3 regions of the Arthrobacter sp. YA7-1 genome follow, and region 2 is predicted to be linked to each of the others. Evidence: riboswitches for the same ligand, from Rfam matches in the RefSeq annotation. Region 2 holds a riboswitch; each other region holds the start of a gene.
The links. A riboswitch is a leader RNA that binds a small molecule or an ion and turns the genes downstream of it on or off. The one in region 2 is predicted to bind thiamine pyrophosphate.
Positions count from the first base shown of each region.

Region 1: linked by a shared signal. The riboswitch ahead of thiO (glycine oxidase ThiO) and the one ahead of thiC (phosphomethylpyrimidine synthase ThiC) in region 2 are both predicted to bind thiamine pyrophosphate.
Region 3: linked by a shared signal. The riboswitch ahead of OIT41_RS18275 (ECF transporter S component) and the one ahead of thiC (phosphomethylpyrimidine synthase ThiC) in region 2 are both predicted to bind thiamine pyrophosphate.

Region 1 is NZ_CP110114.1:3,056,566-3,061,963, forward strand. Features, by position in the region: gene OIT41_RS14260 (thiazole synthase) at 1-774, opposite strand, end outside; gene thiS (sulfur carrier protein ThiS) at 778-1,014, opposite strand; gene thiO (glycine oxidase ThiO) at 1,011-2,315, opposite strand; TPP riboswitch at 2,307-2,426, opposite strand; gene thiE (thiamine phosphate synthase) at 2,453-3,142, shown strand; gene OIT41_RS14280 (RNB domain-containing ribonuclease) at 3,180-4,694, shown strand; gene OIT41_RS14285 (DEAD/DEAH box helicase) at 4,983-5,398, shown strand, end outside.
Region 2 is NZ_CP110114.1:2,670,488-2,675,885, reverse strand. Features, by position in the region: gene OIT41_RS12565 (alpha/beta fold hydrolase) at 1-457, shown strand, start outside; gene thiC (phosphomethylpyrimidine synthase ThiC) at 464-2,269, opposite strand; TPP riboswitch at 2,265-2,372, opposite strand; gene OIT41_RS12555 (amidohydrolase family protein) at 2,466-3,560, shown strand; gene OIT41_RS12550 (VOC family protein) at 3,638-4,516, shown strand; gene OIT41_RS12545 (hypothetical protein) at 4,587-5,030, shown strand; gene rpsP (30S ribosomal protein S16) at 5,227-5,398, shown strand, end outside.
Region 3 is NZ_CP110114.1:3,910,132-3,915,529, forward strand. Features, by position in the region: gene OIT41_RS18265 (energy-coupling factor transporter transmembrane component T family protein) at 58-864, opposite strand; gene OIT41_RS18270 (ABC transporter ATP-binding protein) at 861-2,483, opposite strand; gene OIT41_RS18275 (ECF transporter S component) at 2,483-3,112, opposite strand; TPP riboswitch at 3,188-3,324, opposite strand; gene OIT41_RS18280 (NUDIX hydrolase) at 3,519-4,241, shown strand; gene OIT41_RS18285 (DUF4235 domain-containing protein) at 4,293-4,553, shown strand; partial or broken gene mnhG (monovalent cation/H(+) antiporter subunit G) at 4,688-5,068, opposite strand; gene OIT41_RS18295 (monovalent cation/H+ antiporter complex subunit F) at 5,058-5,336, opposite strand; gene OIT41_RS18300 (Na+/H+ antiporter subunit E) at 5,333-5,398, opposite strand, start outside.

The DNA.
Region 1 (5,398 bases), 390 kb from region 2:
TGACGCCAGCGCGTGTTCCCGGCGCGGGATGCGGCCCGCCTGCTTCGCCAGCCTACCGGCGATGACCGCGTGTTTGAAGGCCTCGCCCATCTGCACCGGGTTCTGCGCGCGGGTCACTGCGGTGGCCAGCAGCACGGCGTCGCAACCGAGCTCCATGGCCAGTGCGGCGTCGGACGCAGTGCCGATGCCGGCGTCGAGCACTACCGGCACGGAAGCCCGGGACACGATGAGCTCGATGTTGTGGGGATTCAGGATGCCCAAGCCGGTACCGATAGGCGCGCCCAACGGCATCACCGCCGTTGCTCCGAGGTTTTCCAGCCGAAGCGCCAGCACGGGGTCGTCGTTGGTGTAGGCGAAGACCTTGAAGCCGCGGTCCACCAGCTTCTCCGTTGCATCCACCAACTCCACGGCATCGGGCAGGAGCGTCTGCTCGTCGGCGATGACCTCCAGCTTGACCCAATCCGTTTCCAAGGCCTCCCGGGCAAGTTCGGCTGTCATGACAGCGTCCTTGGCGGTAAAGCAGCCGGCAGTGTTGGGCAGGACACGGATGCCGTGGTCCACGAGCAACTGGAACAGGGAACCTGTCTCCGTCGGTGAGTACCTCCGCATGGCAACGGTGGTGAGTTCGGTGCCGGAGGCCAACAGAGCTGCTCCCAGGCCGTCCAGGCTCGGGGCTCCGCCGGTTCCCATGATGAGGCGCGAACCGAACTCAACACCATCGATTACCAGGGCGTCGGTTCGGGTGCTTGCTGCGTGAGTGCTTGCTGTGGTCATGGTTCAGCCTCCCTGTACTGCGGTCACGATTTCGAGTTCGTCGCCCTCTGCGAGCGCGGTGGCAGCCCACTGGCTGCGCGGCACCACTTCGGAATTGCGTGCGACGGCGACGCCGATCTTGCGTCCGTCGGCCGCCTGGCCGCTGGGGTCCACAACCCGTCCGGTGATGTGGCTGACGAGTGTGGTCACGGACGCGCCGTCGCTCAGTGTGTGGTCTGCGCCGTTCAATTTGATGTTCATGCGTGGTCCTTCGGAAGGAGATGTGGGGTGTCGGCCGACGGGCCGCCTGTGGATGCCCTTGCTGCAGACAGCGGGCGGGAGAAGCGGTCCGGGCGGAATTTGTTCCACCGCGGATCGACGGTGCCATCCATGAGTCCGACGCAGATTTTCGCCGCTGCCGGGGTGAGGAGCACGCCGTGCCGGAAGAAGCCGCTGGCCACGATGAGGCCGGGCACGGTTCCTTCGCGACCTTCGACACGGCCCAACAGCGGTGCGTTGTCCGGTGTGCCAGGGCGGGCACGGGCGGTCGCTTCGAGGAGTTCCAGTTCGGCGACAGCCGGAACCAGTACCTGGGCGTCGCGGAGCAATTGGTACACGCCGCCTGCTGACACCGGGTTGGCTCCTCCCCCGGACGCCGACAAACCGTCTTCGCGTTGCGTTGCGCCGATCACCACGGTCCCGTCGTCGCGGGGAACGATATACACGGGCACTCCGCGCACCATCCCACGGACGGTGGCGGTGACAAGGGGCTGCAGATGCTCCGGGACGCGCAACCGCAGTATGTCGCCGTACACGGGACGCAATGGCAGCGACAATCCATCCGGCAGGCCGTTCAAGCGGGCAGCATCAAGTCCGTTGGCTACTACTGTTTCCGTGGCGAGAACTTTGGCGCCCGAGCCGAGCACCGTCCCGACGACGCGCCCGTCCTCCCACAGGAGGCCCGCCGCAGTGTCGTGGACCGCAAACCCGTCTCCTGCCTCCGCGATCCAGCTCGAATCGCCGGGCTGGTGGTTTGCCAAGGCGGCGAGAATCGCGGCCGAGAGCCGGCGCGGATCCACTTGGTGATCGCCCGGGATATCGAAAGCACAGGAAATCTGCGGGCTCAAGAGCGGCTCGCGCTCCCGCGCCTCGCGCAACGGAACGGATTCCACCACCAGGCCATGGGCGAGCTGGACGTCCCGAAGGTCGGCGAGCGCCCGGCGGTCCGCGGCGTCCGCACCGACGGCGAGAGTCGGCGTCGTGCGGTAACCCGTGCCGCGCCCGGCGCTTGAGCCGGTCACATTGCGTTCGAAGCCCGGCCACAACGCCGATGATTCGAGCATGAGCTCCAGGAGGTCCTCTTCCTGGTAGTGCAATTCGCTGACGGGCGCCAGCATTCCCGCTGCCGCGAACGTAGCGCCGCTGGCCGGTGCGGGATCGATGAGGGCAACCGAACGGCCGGATCTGCGGGCTTCCCCCGCGATGCCGAGGCCAATGACACCGCCCCCGATCACCGCGACATCCGCGTGGAGGGGCCCGTTCCGGGTGTTTGCTTCTTCCATGGAGTCCTTCCCTACGCCGGTACTAGCCGGATCAGGTCAAGCGGTCGGCGCTGAAGCCCTCTCAGCCGCGCGGCGATTGTGACCGCCGCCGCGGCTCCCGCGGTACCAGCCCAGTTTAGAGGAACTACTCTGTTTCCATGACCCAGCACGATGTCCACACCACCGCCCGCCTGTACCTCTGCACCGACGCCCGCAAGCAACAGGGTGATTTTGAGCAATTTGTCGATGCCGCATTCGAGGGCGGCGTGGACATCATCCAGCTGCGTGACAAGACGATTGAAGCCGCCGAGGAACTGGAACTCCTGGAGATCCTGCAATCCGTGGCGCACCGTCACGGCCGTCTCTGGGCAGTCAACGACCGGGCGGACGTCGCTTCCCTCTCGGGTGCACCGGTGTTCCATATCGGCCAAAAGGACATTCCGCTGCGCTCGGCCCGGAAGCTGCTCCACGACCCCACCATCATCGGCCTCTCCACGCACACGCCGGAACAGATCGACGCGGCCATCGCCGCGTCCCCCGGCCGCAGCGGCCTGGACTACTTCTGCGTCGGGCCGGTGTGGGCCACCCCTACCAAGCCGGGACGCTCCGCCGTCGGGCTCGATCTGGTGAAGTACGCCGCCAGCGCGGTGAAGCAGGCAGACGCTGAGACAGTCGGCGGCGTGGTGCTCCCCTGGTTCGCGATCGGGGGCATCGATCTGGGCAACGTCGAAGAGGTAGTGGAGGCCGGTGCAAGCCGCATCGTAGTGGTCCGCGCCATCACCGAGGCAGAGGATCCGACGGCGGCAGCCCAGGCACTCCTGGCCGCCCTTGACGCTGCGGCGGCCTAGCGAGACGCCGAAAGATTTTGGAGTTACCCTGACTTTCGTGTCACATCAGCGGATAGCCCCGAATGTCAGTGAAACGTCGAATCAGCTCGCGGAAGCACTGGCGGCGCTTCGGACTGAACTCGAGCTGCCTGCAGGCTATCCCGCTGAAGCGCTGCGCGACGCCGAAGCGGCGGTTTCCGGACACACCCTGCCGGTGCAGGACCTCACGGACGTTCCGTTCATCACGATCGACCCGGCCTCTTCCACGGATCTCGATCAGGCGCTCTTCATCGACCGGTCCGGCGATGGTTACAGGGTCCTCTACGCCATCTCCGATGTGCCCTCCTTCGTGCCCCCGGGAGGAGCGCTCGACGCCGAAACCCGCCACCGCGGGCAAACGTACTATGCCCCGGACGGCCGCATACCGCTGCACCCCGAGATCATCAGCGAGCACGCCGGAAGCCTGTTGGCCGGCCAGACGTGCGGCGCGTTCGTGTGGGACTTCGAACTCGACGCCGAAGCGGAGTTCCGCACCGTCTCTGTGAGTCGGGCAAGCGTACGCAGCCGCGCCAAGCTCGACTACAAAGGCGTGCAGGCGGAGATCGATTCCGGCGCGGCCGATCCCGTCCTCCAGCTCCTCAAGGAGGTCGGACTCAAGCGGGTGGAACTCGAACGCCGCCGCGGCGGAGCCAGCCTGAACATGCCTGAGCAGGAAATCGTGCAGCTGCCCGACGGCGAGGGCTACAGGATCGTCGCAGCTCCCTCGCTGCCGGTGGAGGACTGGAACGCCCAGATTTCGCTCATGACCGGGATGGCAGCCGCCCAGCTGATGCTCGACGGCAAAGTGGGAATCCTACGGACCATGCCCGCCCCCGATGAGCGTTCGTTGCTCCATTTCAAACGGCAAACCGGGGCGCTTGGCAAACCTTGGACCGAAGGGACCAGCTATGGCGAGTACCTGCGGAGCCTCGATGCCAAGGACCCCCGGCAACTGGCCATCCTCCATTCAGCGGGACTGCTTTTCCGTGGTGCCGGTTACACGCCTTTCGACGGCGAGGTCCCGGACAGCGTGATGCAGTCCGCCATCGGGGCACCCTATGCCCACACCACCGCTCCGTTGCGCCGCCTGGTCGATCGATTTGTCCTGGTCATCTGCGAGGCGCTCAGCAATGGAACCGAGATACCAGCATGGGCCCGGGACGCTTTGCCGAGCCTGCCCGAGATCATGGCGTCATCCGACCAGCTGGCCGCGAAAATGGAGCACCTGGCCCTGGACACGGTGGAGGCAGCGCTCCTTGTCAACCACATCGGACAGGAATTCGACGCCGTGGTGATTTCCGGATCGAAGCCCGCCAAAAACAACGGAAACGGCAACGGGAACAGCCACAACGGCAACAACGGAAACGGCAACGGGAACGGAGCCCAGCACGGCCCCTACGGTGTCGTGCAGATCGCCGAGCCCGCGGTCACCGCTCGTTGCGATGGCGAAATGGAGTCCGGAACGAAGGTCCGCGTGAAACTGCTTCACGCGGACATTGCCACCCGCCAAATCACCTTCGAGCTCCTCCCGTAGCGCACTTCGTTCGCGGGCCCGGGACCGCGATCCGGGGTTTATTGTCCCCAGACGCTAGACTGTGTAAGTAGTAATGGATGCCCGGTCGTTGATTCAGTTCATTTTTTGACATCAACAAGCCCGCCCCTACGCGATCTTGAGATACACCAGCTGGTCCCCAGTGCCAGTATTTAGATAGCCCGCGATCGGCTTCCACTGGATTTGCTTGCGCCCATCCGTGCTCCGGAACGGCCCTGCCACAACCGTTGAGCACGCAGCGCAGCCCAAATGAATAAGGAAAACTCCACTGTGAGTGAATTGCACACCCATGAAGTTCTGACAGACGGAACCGAAACGATCGAACCCGAGGAAACCATTTCCTCGGATGAAACACCCCACGAGATCGCGGAAAAGACCTTCGCCGACTACAACGTCCGCGCAGACATCGTCGAATCCCTCGCCGACGCCGGAATCACCCACCCGTTCCCCATCCAGGCCATGACCCTCCCGGTCGCCCTGGGCGGTCACGACATCATCGGCCAAGCCAAGACCGGTACCGGAAAGACCCTCGGCTTCGGCATCCCGGCGCTGCAGCGCGTCGTCGGACCGGGCGACGCCGGCCACGAGAAGCTCGCAGTCCCGGGTGCGCCCCAGGCCCTGGTGATTGTTCCTACCCGCGAACTCGCCGTCCAGGTGGCAAACGACCTCCAGACGGCATCACGGAA
Region 2 (5,398 bases):
CCTGGTCCGGTCGCTCGTGCTCGTGGAACCGGCTTGTCTCTCATTGACGGCCGAATTGCCGGCCACCGCGGCTTACCGGGCACTCATGGAGCCGTTGTTCCGGGTCCGGCACGAACTCAGCGATGACGATTACCAGCGCGAATTCGTCCGCCGCGCGTTTTCCTCGGAGGCGGCGGTTCTCAGCACCCCCGAGGCCCGGCGTACCGCCCGGCGGTTGCGGCTCCAGGCAGCGCCGTGGGAAGCGCCCCTGCACATCGTGCCGGGAGTCCCCACGCTTGTCCTGACAGGTGGTTGGGAGCCCCTGTACGAAGAGATCGCCGGCTACTTGCAGGAAACCGGCGCCCTCCACCGCGTTGCGGCTGGAGGACACCGGCCTCATGATTCAGTTGAAGGAGACCGGATGATCCGGTCCTTCATCGCGGATGTCAGCCGCGCCGGATCAGCGCAGGCTTCCTGACGTCACTCAACGTTTTCCTGCGGGAACCTCGAGCTCGGGCAAGTAGACCTTGCCGCCGGATGCCAGGAATTCCTCGCTCTTTTCCCGCATACCGCTGTACATCTCCGCGATGGCCGCCTGGGAATCCGCCGAGCCGTATTCGTCGCGGATGTCCTGGCTGATGCGCATGGAGCAGAATTTCGGTCCGCACATGGAGCAGAAATGCGCCGTCTTGGCCGGTTCCGCCGGGAGAGTCTCGTCGTGGAACGATTCGGCCGTGACCGGATCCAATGACAGCGCAAACTGGTCACGCCAGCGGAACTCGAAGCGGGCCTTGGACAGGGCATCGTCGCGTTCATGGGCGCCGGGGTGTCCCTTCGCAAGGTCAGCGGCGTGGGCGGCGATTTTGTACGTGATCACGCCGGTCTTGACGTCGTCCTTGTTCGGCAGGCCCAGGTGTTCCTTCGGGGTGACGTAGCAGAGCATCGCGGTTCCGTAGCGCGCGATCTCCGTGGCGCCGATGGCCGAGGTGATGTGGTCGTAGCCCGGGGCAACGTCGGTCACGAGCGGGCCGAGGGTGTAGAACGGTGCGCCGTCGCACAACTCCTGCTGCCGCTCGACGTTCTCGCGGACGAGGTGGAACGGGATGTGGCCGGGGCCTTCCACCATGACCTGCACGTCGTACTTCCACGCCCGCTTCGTGAGCTCTGCGAGCGTGTCAAGCTCGGCGAACTGCGCGGCGTCGTTGGCGTCCGCCGTCGCTCCCGGACGCAAGCCGTCGCCGAGCGAGAACGCGACATCGTACTTGGCAAAGATTTCGCAGAGTTCGTCGAAATGCGTGTAGAGGAAGTTTTCCTCGTGGTGCGCCAGGCACCAGCCCGCCATGATGGAACCGCCGCGGGAAACGATGCCAGTCACGCGGTTCGCCGTCAGCGGCACGTAGCGCAGCAACACGCCGGCGTGGATGGTCATGTAGTCGACGCCCTGCTCGCACTGTTCAATGACGGTGTCGCGGAAGATCTCCCAGGTGAGCTTGTTGGCTTCACCATTGACCTTCTCAAGGGCCTGGTAAATCGGCACGGTGCCGATCGGCACGGGGGAGTTGCGGATGATCCATTCGCGGGTGGTGTGGATGTCGTCGCCCGTGGACAGGTCCATGACGGTGTCGGCGCCCCATTGGGTGGCCCACTGCAACTTGTCCACTTCTTCGGCGATGGAGCTGGTGACGGCCGAGTTGCCGATGTTGGCATTGATCTTCACCAGGAACGCCTTGCCGATGATCATCGGTTCGGATTCGGGGTGGTTGATGTTGTTGGGGATGATGGCCCGGCCGGCGGCGACTTCACTGCGGACCAGTTCCACATCGCAGTTCTCGCGAAGCGCGACGAACTGCATTTCGGGCGTCACGATGCCCTGCTTGGCGTAATGCATCTGCGTGACGGTCTTGCCCTCGACGGCGCGGCGGGGCACCGGCTGTGCGCCCTTCCACTCCGCGGAGGCGGCGCCGCGGCGCACGGCAGACTTGCCGTCGTCGAGCAGGTTCCGTTCGCGGCCGCTGTAGGCCTCGGTGTCGCCGCGGGCTTCGATCCACTCGCTGCGGAACGGCTCGAGGCCAACCACGGGATCACTTCCCGGCCCCGCGGTGCGGTACACCTGGAAAGGCGCGTTGGCCTCGCCGTTGGGGGATGGCTCCAGGGCGATTTCCGTGACCGGAACCCGGATTCCCGTCTCAGTGTCTTCCAGGAACACGAGGGAATGCGACTTGAGGGACTGGGTCACTTCTTGAGCCGATTCGTTTTGGGTAGGGCTCAGCTGTGTTTCTTTGGTGCTCAAAGGATTACTCACTTCCTTCGCCGGCATTACCCGGACAGGTTCAACGGTCGCAGGCTGCGTCAGCCCGATCTCAGCCCTTGCAAGGGCCCCCGTGTGGTCGTAGACGAAGCTACCACAGCCGGGAGTCCTTGAGACAGATGTGACCAAGGACAGACGTCACTGCCCCGGCGACGGCGCCTGAGTCTAGGGTGGAATCATGGCGGAAATCATCGAATTCAGCGGCGCCGTCCTCAGCGGGCCGGACGAGGATCTGCGCGGCCTCTGGTCGGTCGACGGACGGCTGACCTTTGTCCGACCCCTCGCGAAGCCGGACGTCGTGCTGGACGGATGGGTGGTGCCCGGCTTGGTCGACGCGCATTGCCATGTTGGCTTGGGCAAGGGCGGAGCCGTCGACGAGGAGACTGCCCGCTTGCAGGCGACGGCGGACCGGAATGCCGGGACACTCTTGATCCGCGACGCCGGTACCGCGAGTGACACACGCTGGCTGCAGCGCCGGACGGACATGCCGAGGATCATCCGGGCAGGCAGGCACATCGCGAGGCATCGGCGGTACCTTCCCGGCCTGGCCGAGGAAGTCGAACCGGAGGATCTGGTGGAGGCGGTGCGCAAGCAGGCACGGTCCGGAGACGGCTGGGTCAAGATCGTCGGGGACTGGATCGACCGCTCCGCCGGGGATCTCGGCCCGTCTTTTCCGGCGGCCATCGTCAAGGACGCCGTCGCGGCGGCGCACGACGAGGGGGCCCGGGTGACCGCCCATTGCTTCGCCGAAGGGACGATCGACGACATGCTCGACGCCGGCATCGACTGTATCGAGCACGCGACTGGTCTCCTCCCGCACCATATTCCCCGGCTGCTGGACCAAGGCGTACCGATCGTCCCCACCCTCATCAACATTGCGACGTTCCCGGACATCGCGAAGCAGGCGGAAGCGAAGTTCCCCCGTTACGCCGCCCACATGATCGCGCTCTGGGAGCGTCGGCATGAGCGGGTCCTCGAGGCGTTCGACGCCGGAGTGCGGGTATATGCCGGAACCGACGCCGGCAGCGTCATCAAGCACGGCCGGATCGGCGAGGAGATCCTGGAACTGCACCAGGCGGGCCTGCCGCCGGCCGCCGCGCTCGACGCCGCCTGCTGGTCCGCCCGCGAGTGGCTGGGTGCCGACGGCATCAGCGAAGGCGCCAGTGCCGACGTCGTGCTCTACGCAAACGATCCCCGCGCGTCCCTTGAGGCGGTGCTGAAGCCGCAATGCACCGTGTTGCGGGGACACCTTTCCGGAAGTGCCGGGCATTAGGAATAAATTGAAGCTTCAAGTAATTTAGATGTATAGAGGTTGCCGAAGGGCGGCGCCACAAAAGCCGGGAGTTACACATGACCATCACCTCCAGCCAGGATCTCCTTCCTGCCGAACTCGCCATGGGCACCGTCATGCTCAAAGTGGGGGACATGAAGCTCATGGGCGACTACTACCAACGGGCGCTCGGCCTGGACATCGTCGCCGAGCAAGACGGCGGACTCTACTTCGGCCGGCTCGGCAAGCCGTTGGTGCACCTCGCTCCCGCCCCCGGGCTCCAGATCCCTGGCCGCGGAGAGGCCGGACTCTTCCACACGGCTCTGCTCTTCGCGGACCAGTCCTCGCTCGCCGCAACTGTTGCCTCCGCAGCGCAGTACGAGCCCCACGCCTTTGTCGGCAGCGCAGACCACCTGGTCAGCGAGGCCTTCTACTTCACAGACCCCGAGGGCAACGGAATCGAGCTCTACTACGACAAGCCCCGCGAAGGCTGGGAGTGGAACGGCGGTTCGGTCGTCATGGACAGCCTGCCGCTCCCGCCGCAGCGCTACCTCCAGCAGTACCTGAGCGAAACGGCGGTGGCCGGCCAGCATGAGGCGGGCGCCGGCGTCGGGCATGTCCACCTCCAAGTGGGGGACGTCAAGACCGCCCATGACTTCTACGTCGACACCTTGGGCTTCGAGCAGACGGCCGGCTGGCACGGGCAGGCACTGTTCGTCTCCGCCGGGGGCTACCACCACCACATGGCCATGAACGTCTGGAACAGCCGCGGCGCAGGTCCGCGCAAGGACACGCTCGGTCTCGGCGAGGTGGTCATTGAAGTGCCGTCAGGCGACGACGTCGGCGCGCTCGCCGACCGCCTCAAGGTTGCCGGCATCGCCTCCCACCACGCCGGCCAGGAGCTGCGCTTCGAGGACCCGTGGCGCAACCGGCTGCGCGTCGCCGTCCGCTACGCTTGATCCGACGGTGTGGCGCATTTCGGCCGCCGCGCCGCAGCTCCGTCGCCACGAATGAATGAGAGTAGTTTCCATGGGCTTTGCTGAAATCTTTGTTGCCACCCACGATGAAGCACTCAAGAGGGCCGCTGCCCTGGAGAAGGGCAGTGACGTATCCGGCGCCGCGGTCCGGATCCCCGGAATCAGCGATTTCGAAGTAGAACAACTTGGCGACCTCGCTGGCACGGCCGTACATGCGGCTGGCGCCGACTATGAGCTCGCTTTGGTGGACGTCACCAGTGACGCCTTGCTCGGCGTCCCCGAAGCCATGGTGCGTGCCCTGTCCGAGCTGCTCAGCTACGAGACCGAGGGAGAAGGAAGCATCCTCGACGACGTCGCCGAACGCTGGGCGGCCCAAGAGGACATGCCCTTCGATGCCCAACAGTCCCGGCTGTACGTCCAGCAATTGGCGGCGCTCGCGAGCGACGTCGAAAAGGCCGAACGTGCCGGCCTCTACGTCTGGTCCGCCGAGCAGTAGAGCCGCGTTAAACCCGCCGCACGGACCGCGCGTTCGAAATACTGTCTGCCATCTGGCACAATGGACAGGTACTCGATCTGCGCGGCCCCTCTCTCCGTGTGTGCATCTTGTCCTTTGGAACCCTCAAGTATGGCCCGCCCCACGGGTGCAGAACGACGGGCTCAACCCCGTTTCAGAAACAGGAGTGACCACAAAAGTGGCCGTAAAGATTCGCCTTAAGCGCTTCGGTAAGATGCGCGCACCGTACTACCGCATCGTCGTCATGGACTCCCGCGCCAAGCGCGATGGCCGTGCGATTGAAGAAATCGGCAAGTACCACCCCACCGAAGAGCCCTCGTACATCGAGGTTGTCTCCGAGCGTGCACAGT
Region 3 (5,398 bases), 1.2 Mb from region 2:
CCCAACTGACTAACAGTTGTTGTCGTTATGAGGCGCCAAAACGACAACAAATGCGAGCTAGTTGGGTTGCTTCAGCCAGACGAAGTGCCACGTCCCTGCCCATTGGGCCGCGAGCACGGCTGCGGCTGCGATGACCACCCCGCCGGCCAGAACCCAGACGTCCAGGCGGCTGTAGCTTGATTCACGGGCCCAGGTCCGCTGTCCCCCGCCGAAGCCCCGCGCCTCCATGGTCACGGCCAAGCGGGACGCCCGACGGATCGCCTGGACCAGCAGCCCGAAGCTTTGGCCGAGCATGGCCTTGACCCGTTGCGGCGGGCTTCCGTGCGAGCCGACACCCCGCGCGCGCCGGGCCATGCCGATGGTCTGCCACTCCTCCGCCATGAGCCCCACGAGCCGCAGCGCGGCCAAGGTACCCAGGACAAAACGGTGCGGCAGTTTCGCCTTCTGTGCCAGCGCATCGGCAAGATCGGTGGGGTCGGTGCAACTCATCAGGAGGATGGCCGGAAGCGCTATGGCAAGGCCGCGCAGCATGAAGCCGACTCCCAGCTGGAGCGAGCCTTCGCTGATTGACCAGATCCCGACGTCGAGCAGTGTCCTGCCGCTGCCAGCCGACAGGATCGCTGTGCTCCAGCCGCCCAGTATCGCCGCGATGATCAACGGCCAGCCGCGCTGCCAGAGCAAACGCACGGTAAGGCCCGCGAGCGGGAACAACGCCAGTTCGCCCAAGAGCGCCGTCGAAGCCGACACCAGGTCGATGGACAACGCCAGCACCAGGGTGATCAGGAAGACCGACACGAACTTGGCCAACGGATTGGCGCGTGTCAGGAGGGCATTGTTGCCGCGCAGTGTCAAGGCTTCCCTCATGCCGCACCTGCTTCCTGCCGGGCCCCGCCCCGGAGCGCAGGCTCGAGCCGCATCTCGGTGCCACCCAGGACGGAGCTGAATTCCCGATCGTGAGTCACCGACACAACGGAGGTTCCTGCATCGAGCAGTTCGGACAGGAACGAGGCAAGCTCAGCCCACGTGTTCGCGTCCTGGCCAAAGGTGGGCTCGTCCAGCACCAGGACCCGGGGGTGCGCGGCGAGCACCGTGGCCACGGACAGCCGGCGCTTTTCGCCCCCGGAGAGCGTGTACGGATTGGCGTCCACCAGATGCCGAAGGCGCAGACGCTCCAGCAATTCGTCCACCCGCTCCTCGCCGTGGCCAAGGTGCTTGGGGCCGAACATGAGCTCGTCGAGCACGCGGCCGGTGACAAACTGGTGCTCCGGCTCCTGGAAGACCGTCCCGATGCGCGAGATCAACTGCTGGGCCTTCCACTTGAACGGGTCCGTGCCGGCGCCGTCGCTGAGCCCGACGGCGGCAGTCACCGCGCCGGACACCGGCGCCAGCAGCCCCGCGAGGGTCAAGGCGAAGGTGGATTTTCCGGCGCCGTTGGGGCCCGTGATGGTCAGTGCCTGCCCGGCGAGCACCTCGGCGTCGAGACCGGACTGCACGGGAAGCGGCGGGATCGTCGTGAAACCCCGGCGCCGCGACCGTTCACGGGACACTGCGAGCTCCCGGGTGGCGAGGAGCAACTCCCCTCCCGACGCCCCGGAGCTCCCCGCCTCGAAGCCGGCCCCCGAGCCGGCCGCTGTACCCGAACGTGGCCGGGTGGCCGGGACGTACCCGGGCACCCAGACGCCCGCAGCAATGAGCATGTCCCTTGCCTGAACCAGCACCGTCTCGGGATCGCCGTCCAGGAGAACCGCCGGCGTCGAGCCCCCCGCAGAGGAAGAACTGCCAGGCTGGAGCACCACGATCCGGTCCACGAGGTCTTTCCAGACGGAGACCCGGTGCTCCACCACCACCAACGTGGCGCCGGTCTTGTCGAGGCAGCGGCCCACGGCGTCACGGACCTCCAGCACGCCGGCGGGGTCCAGGTTGGCGGTCGGCTCGTCCAGCAGGATCAATCCCGGCCGCATCGCCAGGATGCCGGCCAGCGCAAGGCGCTGTTTCTGCCCGCCGGAGAGGGCCGACGTCGGGTGGTCGAGCGCAAAGTTGCCGCTCGCGCTATTCCGCAGCCCGACGTCGTCGAGCGCTTCACCGACGCGCTTCCAGATCTCTTCCCGCGGCACGCAGAGGTTCTCGGCACCGAACGCGACGTCGTCGCCCAACCGGGAAAGCACCACCTGGGTTTCCGGGTCCTGCTGCATGAGTCCGGCACGGCCCCGCTGGGCCTTCGGCGACACGCCGTCCACCAGCAACGAGCCGGTCTCGTCGGCGTCGTCCCCTTCCTCGCCCAGCACACCGGCCAGTGCATGCAGGAGCGTCGACTTGCCCGCGCCCGAGGGGCCGAGCAGGAGCACGCGCTCGCCCGGGCGGATGTCCAGGTCGAGGGCATGGATGGCCTGCGTGGTGCGGCCGGCGTGCCGCCAGCCCCAGCCTTGGGCGGAAATGGCGGCGGGTCGCACCGCAGCAGGGGTGCCGGAATCAGGACTGGGCATCAGGAAAAGACGGGCTCCGAAGCGGCCTTGCGGGACGCGAACGCGCTCAGGACACCCGTCTTGGCCAGGCCGCGTGTCGCAACCCAGGACAAAGCTCCGGCAATAACGGCACCGGAAATGGTGCAGAACACGATGTACGCGAGCTTGTCGACGGGTTCGTAGGCGATGTTCCAGCCCCACGGCAGGAAGGAATCGTTGAGGCCGCAGAACAGGCCCGCGCCGGCACCGGCCAGCAGTGACACCGGCAGGTTGAACTTCTTGTACATGAAGGCCAGGAAGATGAGTTCCGCGCCGAGGCCCTGGAGCAGGCCCGAGATCAGCACCGTGGTGCCGTACTGCGAACCCATGATGAGCTCACTGGTGGCAGCCACCGTCTCGCAGAAAATCGCAGCACCGGGCTTGCGCACGATGAGCATGCCCAAGACTGCCGGAATCATCCACCCGCCGGCGATCAGGCCGCTCAGGGGCGGGTAGCCGGCGGACATAGGCGTGGCAACCAGAGCCATCTGGTCCCATGCCCAGAAGATCACGCCACCGGCGATGGAGATCAGCGCCGCCACGACAATGTCCACGACGCGCCAATTGTAGGCAGGCTTGGTGAGGCCCCGCTTTGCAGAAATACCAGTCATTTTGTCCTCCTGAGGAACAGGAGGGGAAAGTGTTTCCGGTTTCCTGCGGGCGGCTTCCGCCGCGCCGGTTCCGGACACTATGAGAACTCGACTCCCTTGCGCCGGTACTAGCCGGATCAGGTTCGAGGGTCTGCGGCTGTCCGCACTCTCAGCGCCCGTCCTCCGTGCCGCATTGCTGCGAGCCCGACGGCGGCGCTCCCCTGTCGTTATCAATCCGCCCTTTTGGGCGTGGTTCAGTTTACACCTTGACGGGGTTGCGGGCGCTGTGCCGGAACGCGAATCGGCGGATTCTGCTGGATCACTCGCGGGTTGGGCGCAGTCCTGCCCGGAATGACGCGGGCTGCCGCGGAAACTGGGAGAATGATCCAGCAGAATGTGACGCAGAAGCGCAGGCAAAGGAGCGGTCTTGGCAGGGATTGACGAAGCGAACAGCACGGCCGAACCGAGACTCGCCGCGAGCGTGATCCTGGTCCGCGACGCCGCGGTTCCGGAGGGCTTTCAAGATGCGGCGCGCGCTTTGGAAGTGTTCGTCCAGCACCGGGTGACCACGATGGACTTTGCCGCGGGAATGGTCGTTTTCCCCGGCGGGCGGGTGGACCAATCGGACAGCTCCGGCTGGGACTTCGCGGACGACGTCGTGGAGCGGCACGCTGCCGCGTGGCACCGGAGCAGCATCGCCGTCGAGCCCTCTTCCGCCCGCTTCAACGCCGGCCGCGTACTGGCGGCCGCACAGCGCGAGGTTTTCGAAGAGGCCGGGGTGAAGCTCGACGCCGCCACCCTCCGTCCGTGGGCCAACTGGGTCACCCCGGCAGACCAGCCCAAGCGCTTCGACACCTACTTCTACCTTGCCTGCCCGGTTTCCGGTGCCGAGCCAAGGCACCAGACCACGGAAGCGTCATCCTCCCTGTGGATGCCGGTCCGCGCAATCCTTGATGCCGAAGCCGCCGGAACGCTCAAGCTCATGCCGCCCACCTTGGCGCTGCTGGATGAGCTCCTCGCCCTCGGCACGATGGAAGCGGTGCTGGGGGAGAGCCGGGACATCGTTCCCGTGCGTCCAAAGCCGGGGGCCCTGCAGGAGTTCTTCCGGCTGAGGCACCAGCCGCCATCCGATGCTCCGGAACTGCCCTGAAGTGGGGTTAGGCTGGGGACGGTCCTGTTTCCTCCCGCAAGGAGTCCCGGAATGAACTTCTTCTTCAAACTGCTCGGTACCGGAGTAAGCATCGGCGCAGGCTTTGCCGGCACCAAGCTCGTCAACGCCCTGTGGGAAAAAACCACAGGCAACAAGCCACCCAAGGGCAACGACGACATGGAAGCGAGCCTGCGTTCCGCCCTGACCTTCGCCCTGATTTCCGCCGCTGTGAGCGCCGTCATCCAGGTTGTAGCGGGGCGGGGTACGAAGCGCGCCATCTCGCACTTCGAAAAGACACAGGACGTCGTCTAAGCGGACGGCCCGTCGTTAGCGCCCGCGCTCCCGCTATCCCGGGCGTCGCGGGCGTTGCCGCTCTCCCGGGCACTCCTCCCGTCGTCGCGCGTGCTCCCGGTGGGGCGCATTTCCGAAGCCGCTTCCTGGGCTTTCTCCGCTGCCCGTTGACCGGCTGCCCGCACCACCACAGCCTCGAGTTCGTCTATGCTCAGCAGCTCGGGGTGGAGGTGTTTGGTCCGGTAGCCTGCGCGGCCCACCATGTGTGCGGACACGGGCACGGTCAGCAGTTGGAAGATCCAGGCGACGGCCAGGATCGGCCACACCCACCATTCGCGCATCTGAAGCCCGATGGCCGCCAAGACAAGGAACAACCCGAGCACTTGGGGCTTGGTGGCTGCGTGCATGCGGCTCATCAGGTCCGGGAACCGCAACAGGCCGATTGCCGCGCCGAATGACATCAGCGCACCAACAATCAGCAGCACTGCCGTGACCACATCGATCACTGCGTCAACTCCGGTGGCATTAGGAGTCATTGACTTGTCCCCTTCGGTCGGCCACGAAGCGGGCCACCGTCACCGAGCCAACGAACCCGATCAGCGTCAGGGCGACGAGGAGCACAAGGTTGTTGAGGTGCCTGTTGACGGCCATGTCGATGGCCAGCGCTGCGCCCAATATGGCGAGCAGCACGTCCGAGGCGAGCACCCGGTCCAGCAGCGAAGGCCCGACGGCGATCCTGTAGATTGCGCCCGCCGCCGCGAGGCTAAGAATCACCGCCGTGACGATCAGCACGATGTCCTTCATGAGCCGGCTCCCCTCGTTGCAGGCCGGCCTTCGGCCTGGAGTGCGTCCATTTCGGCCCGGGT